DNA from 2 places in the Priestia sp. SRI_019 genome. Region 1 is predicted to be linked to the other one. Evidence: riboswitches for the same ligand, from Rfam matches in the RefSeq annotation. Region 1 holds a riboswitch; the other holds the start of a gene.
The links. Region 1 has a riboswitch for glycine ahead of gcvT (glycine cleavage system aminomethyltransferase GcvT). Riboswitches for the same ligand answer to the same signal wherever they lie in the genome.
Positions count from the first base shown of each region.

Region 2: linked by a shared signal. The riboswitch ahead of AC2YJL_RS22880 (amino acid permease) and the one ahead of gcvT (glycine cleavage system aminomethyltransferase GcvT) in region 1 are both predicted to bind glycine.

Region 1 is NZ_JBYCZN010000001.1:404,754-408,181, forward strand. Features, by position in the region: gene AC2YJL_RS02085 (DEAD/DEAH box helicase) at 1-960, opposite strand, end outside; glycine riboswitch at 1,141-1,233, shown strand; gene gcvT (glycine cleavage system aminomethyltransferase GcvT) at 1,446-2,546, shown strand; gene gcvPA (aminomethyl-transferring glycine dehydrogenase subunit GcvPA) at 2,567-3,428, shown strand, end outside.
Region 2 is NZ_JBYCZN010000005.1:24,982-28,409, forward strand. Features, by position in the region: gene AC2YJL_RS22880 (amino acid permease) at 188-1,528, opposite strand; glycine riboswitch at 1,687-1,767, opposite strand; gene AC2YJL_RS22885 (FAD-binding oxidoreductase) at 1,968-3,317, opposite strand.

The DNA.
Region 1 (3,428 bases):
TTCACGGCTGCTGCAGGCCTCTCGCTGCAGAGTTAAAATTGAAAAAGCGCTTGAAGGGTGGAATCCGTTTCCTTTAAAAGATGTAATCGCATCGTACAGCTCCCGTTCTTTTGGCGAGAATTCAACAGGAATGGTTTGAACAATTCGCTTCGTCCATTCGATACCCGTATCGTGGCGGCGATTTCGAATCATAACTTTGTTAACAAGCTCTTTTAAGTGTTCATCGTTTTGCAAAGAGCGTTTTTTAGCGGAAAATAATTCTTCGAAATAGTCTTTATTGCCGAGATGGCCAGGCTTTAAAAGAGAGACTAAGTTAAAAATTTCTTCAATTCGATTTTGAATCGGTGTTGCGGTTAGCAACAGACAAAATTTCTTTTTTAGACTTTGCACAAATTCATAGTTTTTTGTTTTGTTGTTTTTAAGTTTATGAGCTTCATCAATGATGATGAGATCGTAGTCTTGTTCAAGCACAATTTCTCGATGAGGAGAACGTTTTGCTGTATCAATTGAAGATACAACGATGTCGCACTGATCCCACACATATGATTTTCTTTGAGGAACTGCGGGAATATAAAATTTTTGATTCAATTCCATAGCCCACTGTGAAACAAGCGAAGCTGGAACTAAAATGAGAACTTTTTTAACAAGTCCGCGAATCATATATTCCTTCAAAATTAACCCTGCTTCAATCGTTTTTCCCAGTCCTACTTCATCTGCTAAAATGGCTTTCCCATTCATTGTTTCAACTACTTGTTTGGCTACTTCGAGCTGATGAGGAAGCGGCGTTAAATCAGCTAGATGTTTTGGGCTTTGCAGTCCTTCAAATTCTGAGATAAGCGTTTGGTCTTCTATTTCATAGGCAAGTTTATACAAATCCCATACAGACCAAGGGCCGTCTTGCTCCAATTTAGTTGAGAAGGCTGCTTCCCATGTTTCATCGATGTTTAATTTCACTTTCATGATAAAAATGCTCCTTTGTAAAAAATTTTTATTGAACAAATGATAAGAATCAGGTAGGATAAAAATATATTTAGAAAATTTGAAAAAGAAAATAGATTAGCACTTTACAAATGATTGTGTGAATAAAGATAGATACATCTTTCAGTAGTATGCCCAACTTTACCAACTTTATAGAAGCGAATGACGACACGGGGAGAGACTACTTGAATGTAGCGCCGAAGGAGCAAGCAATAAGATTGTGAATCTCTCAGGCAAAAAGACTCTTGTTTGACGCAGCTCTGGAGAGTGTCTATGCGTTTATAGACCACCCACGAGGCAAACCTATTCGTTTATAGGTAAACTTTCAGGTGAAAAGGACAGAGACTTCCTACTAAATACAGTAGGGGGTTTTCTGTCCTTTTTTGTTTGGATACATAGTGATCCCCACACTATTTGAAAACTCCCCGTTATGAAAAGTTTCACGTGAAAAAGAGGAGGACATAAATATGACAACAGAATTACACAAAACGCCGCTTTATGATACCTATCAAAAATATGGTGCCAAAACAATTGATTTTGGCGGATGGGCTCTTCCCGTTCAATTTTCTTCTATTAAAGAAGAGCATGAAGCTGTACGTACAAAGGCAGGTCTTTTTGATGTCTCTCATATGGGAGAAATTCTTGTAACAGGAGCTGATAGCTTAGCTTTTCTTCAGCACACGATGACAAATGACGTTTCTACCCTCGTCGATGGAAAAGCGCAGTATACGGCTATGTGTTATGAAGACGGAGGCACGGTAGATGATTTGCTGATTTATAAAAAAGCAGATCAAGAGTATTTGCTAGTCGTAAACGCTGCTAATATTCAAAAAGACTATGAGTGGCTGGTGTCTCACAAACAAGGAGATGTAACGCTCGTTAATCAATCTGATGAAACTGCGCAGCTAGCTTTACAAGGTCCTTTAGCAGAAAAAGTTTTACAAACGTTAACGAACGAAAATTTAGCTTTGTTAAAGCCATTTACATTTGCTGATGATGTAGAAGTAGCGAATGTAAAAGCTCTCGTTTCACGTACTGGGTACACCGGGGAAGATGGCTTTGAAATTTATTGTTCTTCAGCTGACGCCGCTCACTTGTGGACGGCTATTTTAGAAGCAGGCAGTGATGAAGGTGTGTTGCCTTGCGGATTAGGAGCTCGCGATACGCTTCGTTTTGAAGCTACTTTGGCTTTATATGGCCAAGAGCTTTCAAAAGATATTACGCCGATTGAAGCTCGAATTGGATTTGCAGTAAAAACGAACAAAGACAGCTTTATTGGAAAAGAAGTGTTAAAAGAACAGCGTGAAAGCGGGGCACCTCGTAAGCTGGTAGGAATTGAAATGATTGATAAAGGTATACCACGACACGGTTACGAAGTATTTGCAGATGAAGAACAAATTGGATTTGTGACAACAGGTACACAGTCACCGACATTAAAGAAAAACATCGGTCTAGCACTATTGTCAGCAGAGTATACAGAGCTTGGTCAAGAAGTGGAAGTGCAGGTTCGGAAGAAACGCTTAAAAGCAAAAGTGGTTTCAACACCTTTTTATAAACGTTCAAAGTAAGCTTTGGGGAGGAATTTAACATGTTACATCGCTATTTACCAATGACAGAACAAGATCAGCAGCAAATGTTAGCAGCAATTGGCGTTTCATCTGTTGATGATCTATTTTCAGATATTCCGCAGCGCGTTCGTTTTCAAGGAGAATACAATATTAAAAAAGCGGCCTCAGAGCCTCAGCTGTTAAAAGAATTAAATAGTATGGCTGCTAAAAATGCTCATTTAAAAGACTATGCTTCTTTTCTAGGAGCAGGAGTTTACGATCATTACATGCCGGTTATTGTTGATCATGTTATTTCTCGTTCGGAATTTTATACGGCCTATACTCCGTATCAACCAGAAATTTCTCAAGGAGAACTTCAGGCCATCTTTGAATTTCAAACAATGATTTGTGAGTTAACGGGGATGGACGTGGCTAATTCTTCTATGTATGACGGAGGAACTGCTTTAGCAGAAGCCGCTATGCTCAGTGCCGGTCAAACAAAAAAGAAAAAAGTACTTGTCTCTGCGGCTGTTCACCCTGAGTCAAAAGATGTTTTAAAAACGTATGCGAAGGGTCAGTACATTGAAGTGGTAGAAATCCCTGCAGCAGACGGAGTAACAGATATGATTGCATTAGAAAAAGAGATGGGGAGTGACGTGGCAGCTGTTATTGTCCAGTATCCAAATTTCTACGGACAAATCGAGCCGTTAAAAGAAATTGAAGAAATTACTCATCAAGAAAAATGCATGTTTGTGGTTTCAAGCAATCCTTTATCATTAGGTTTACTTACGCCTCCTGGAGAATTCGGAGCTGATATTGTCATTGGAGATGCACAGCCATTTGGTATTCTAAGTCAATTTGGAGGCCCGCACTGCGGATACTTTGCAACTACGTCTAAGCTTA
Region 2 (3,428 bases), on a different contig from region 1:
TTAGAACAACTTTTTAGTTTTCTTCTATAAACTTTGCTTCCTGCATTTTATTCATGCAGTAGAAATCAATTATTTATCCTCCACTAAAAAGACCTCATCACGGAGTGATGAGGTCAGAAGTTTACTATATTTTTTTATAAAAAATTATGGTTGTTCCCTGCTGATTTTTTAGCCTTTAAAGATTTATTTATTTTCCCCTTCTAGTCCAGTAAAAAATAAATAAGAGAATAAACCAAACGGGCGTCAACAATAAGGCTGGGCGCGTCGCGTCAGAAAACAGCATAATAACAAGAATCACCGCAAACAAAGCTAACACAACATAGTTTATAAATGGTGTTAACGGTGCTTTGAATGCTGATGCTGCATGCAGCTGCGGACGCGTCTTTTTATACCTTAGATGGCAAATAAGAATGATACTCCACACCCAAATAAAACAAATAGCGCTAATGGTCGTTACGATGCCAAAAGCTTGGTCTGGTATAAGCTTGCTTAAAAGAGCTCCCGCTGAGATGACCAGCGTAGATACAAATAATCCGTTACTTGGTACGTGATTTTTATTCAGTTTTGCAAACTTGGATGGCCCTTGGTCATTTTTACTTAAATTATATAAGATACGGCTTGTTGAAAACATCCCGCTATTACAAGCAGAAGCGGCTGAAGTTAATACAACAAAATTAATAATTCCAGCAGCAAGCGGAATTCCGACTAAACTAAAGGTTTTAACAAATGGGCTTTCTGCTGCATTTAATTCCATCCACGGGTTAATAAATAAGAGGACGATAAGCGCTCCAACATAGAAAAATAAGATTCGCAGCGGAATTTTATTAATGGCCGATGGAATATTTTTTTGGGGATTTGATGTTTCTGCTGCCGATACCCCTACCAACTCAACCCCGACGTATGCGAATATAACCATTTGGAATGAAAGTAAGAAACCTGAAACTCCATTTGGAAACAGTCCTCCGTGATTCCAAAGGTTTTGAACAGTAACGGATCCCGCGTCTGTTTTAAATCCCATTACCAGCAAAATAACGCCAATAATAATTAACGCAAGAATCGTAATAACCTTTATTAAAGCAAACCAAAACTCTAATTCTCCAAATAATTTTACGGTTAATAAGTTAAGCCCTAATAAAATGATTACACAAATAAGTGCAGGAATCCACTGAGGAATATTGAACCAATATTTCACATATACGCCAACTGCAATCACATCAGCCATAGCTGTCATGATCCAGCAAAACCAGTACGTCCATCCGGTGACAAATGAAGCCCACGGTCCAAGATACTCTTCAGCAATATCTGTTAGTGATTGATAACCTGCTTTAGAAAGCAGTAGTTCTCCTAACGCTCTCATCACAAAGAAAAGCGCAATACCAACAATTAAATAAGCAAAGATGATAGAGGGACCCGCAAGCTGTATGGCTTTACCAGAACCTAAAAACAAGCCCGTCCCAATGGTTCCTCCAATCGCGATTAGCTGAACATGACGATTGGATAAATCCCTCTTTAATTCTCGTTGTTCCAACTCTAACTCCTCCTAACAATAAAACCTTTGATGCAAACGTGCGGACTACAAATAAAGTCCAATAAAAAAAGAGATTGGATGCGCTCCAATCTCATGGTCATAAGAATAACAAATATTAAGATACATGTTACCAATTAGTAACACGCCAAATAAATATCCGGTACTCTCCTGTCCTTTTGCCTGAGATTGTGAACCCTTCGGCGTCGCGAAACTCTCGCGATCTCTCCAGAAGCTGCTCCTGCTATAGTGTGATCCATAGCAATCATAGCTTTCTACGTATTAAATTTTTCCGATCAAGATAATGACTGTCGAATAGTTGTTTATTTTAATACCAGTTTAATGCTTTGTCAACAAGAAAGATTATTTTCATTTATTTACCTTCTTTGAAAAAAGATGATTGCACAGGTTCAATTGTCAACTTAGTATCCTTTTCCGCACGCTATCTTAGTCCCTGAGGAAACCTGAACACATTAAACGGATCGTACTTCTTATTCACTCTCTCTAATCTCTCTGCGTTGTCTCCAAAATACTCACGCTCGTAGTTTCTAAGGTTGCTGATAGGAAAGTTCACGTAGGAACCTACCGTTATACTTTTAATATCTTGAAATCGCTTATAAAGCCACTCTCTGTTGACTCTTGCATATGCATCGTCTGTCCATACAGACTGAAACCCCATAATATATCTAGCATTTCTGTAGAAAAAGGCTGTCTCTCTTTTACCAACACTGCGGATTTCTCCTCCTAGTGCATAAAAAGAAATCGCCGCATAAACGGAACCTTCTGCTGGACGCTGTATGAGATCTGTAAGATTTTCAAGCTCACCACGTGAATATGTTCTTTGCACAAATCTTCCCGTTGACTTAAATTTTTCAGGCGGAGGATAGGTTGCCTCTATTTTTTTTACCGCTTCAAGAAAAGATAATGACTCTAATTCGACTCGAAACCCTTCTACTTCTGCAAAAGGCTGCAAAACCTTACGAGCTCTTTCTGGGGAGCCGTAAAAAAAGCCGTTTGCAAATATGCCTACCCCTTCTCCTTCAGCATTATAAAAGCTTGCAACTAGCGTCATACGTTTGTCCAGTTCGGGAAGCCAGTTTTGCCATATATTCATCACTTGCGCCTGCTTTTCTCTCGTAGTACCTACATAAAAGAATCGAACGAGCGTCACCGAGCTGTTCGTTGGCTTTGGAAGCTGAAACGTCATGCTTACTACAACGCCAAAGTTACCGCCACCGGCACCGCGGCATGCCCAAAAAAGATCAGCGTTACACGATTTATTTGCTTTAATGAGCTTTCCTTCATAATTGACTAACTCTAGCTCTATCAAGCTGTCGCATCCTAACCCGTAAAGTCTGCTCGAAAGTCCCCAACCTCCTCCGAGCGTAAAGCCAGACACGCCAACAGTCGGACAGGTTCCTCCTGGAAAAACATATCCGTTCGAACCGATGAAATCATACACTTCCGTATTTTTCGCTCCTGCTTCCATCTTTAAAATGTTCCGTTTTTTGTCTAATTCCAACCCATTTAATCGACTAATATCAATGACTAATACACAGTCACCCGTAGAATATCCTTCATAATGATGACCGCCAGATCGAATGCGAATCTCAATACGATGCTTGCGCGCCCAGCGGATCGCATTCACAACATCCTGCTTTTTTTCACAGTACACAATCACAAGCGGAAATTTATCAATAGCGCGATTCCATTCCTGACGAGCTTCCTCATAAATGGGGTCTTTTGGCGTTATCACTTCTCCCGTAAGCCCTTTTAAAAATATTGGGTCCATTTGACCTCTGCCACCTCTGTACATACTTTTTAGTAGTTTTATTAATATAATATTCTTGATGTGGTTAAAGGTTTGGGTTTTGGGATAGAATTTGCGTTTATTATTTTTATA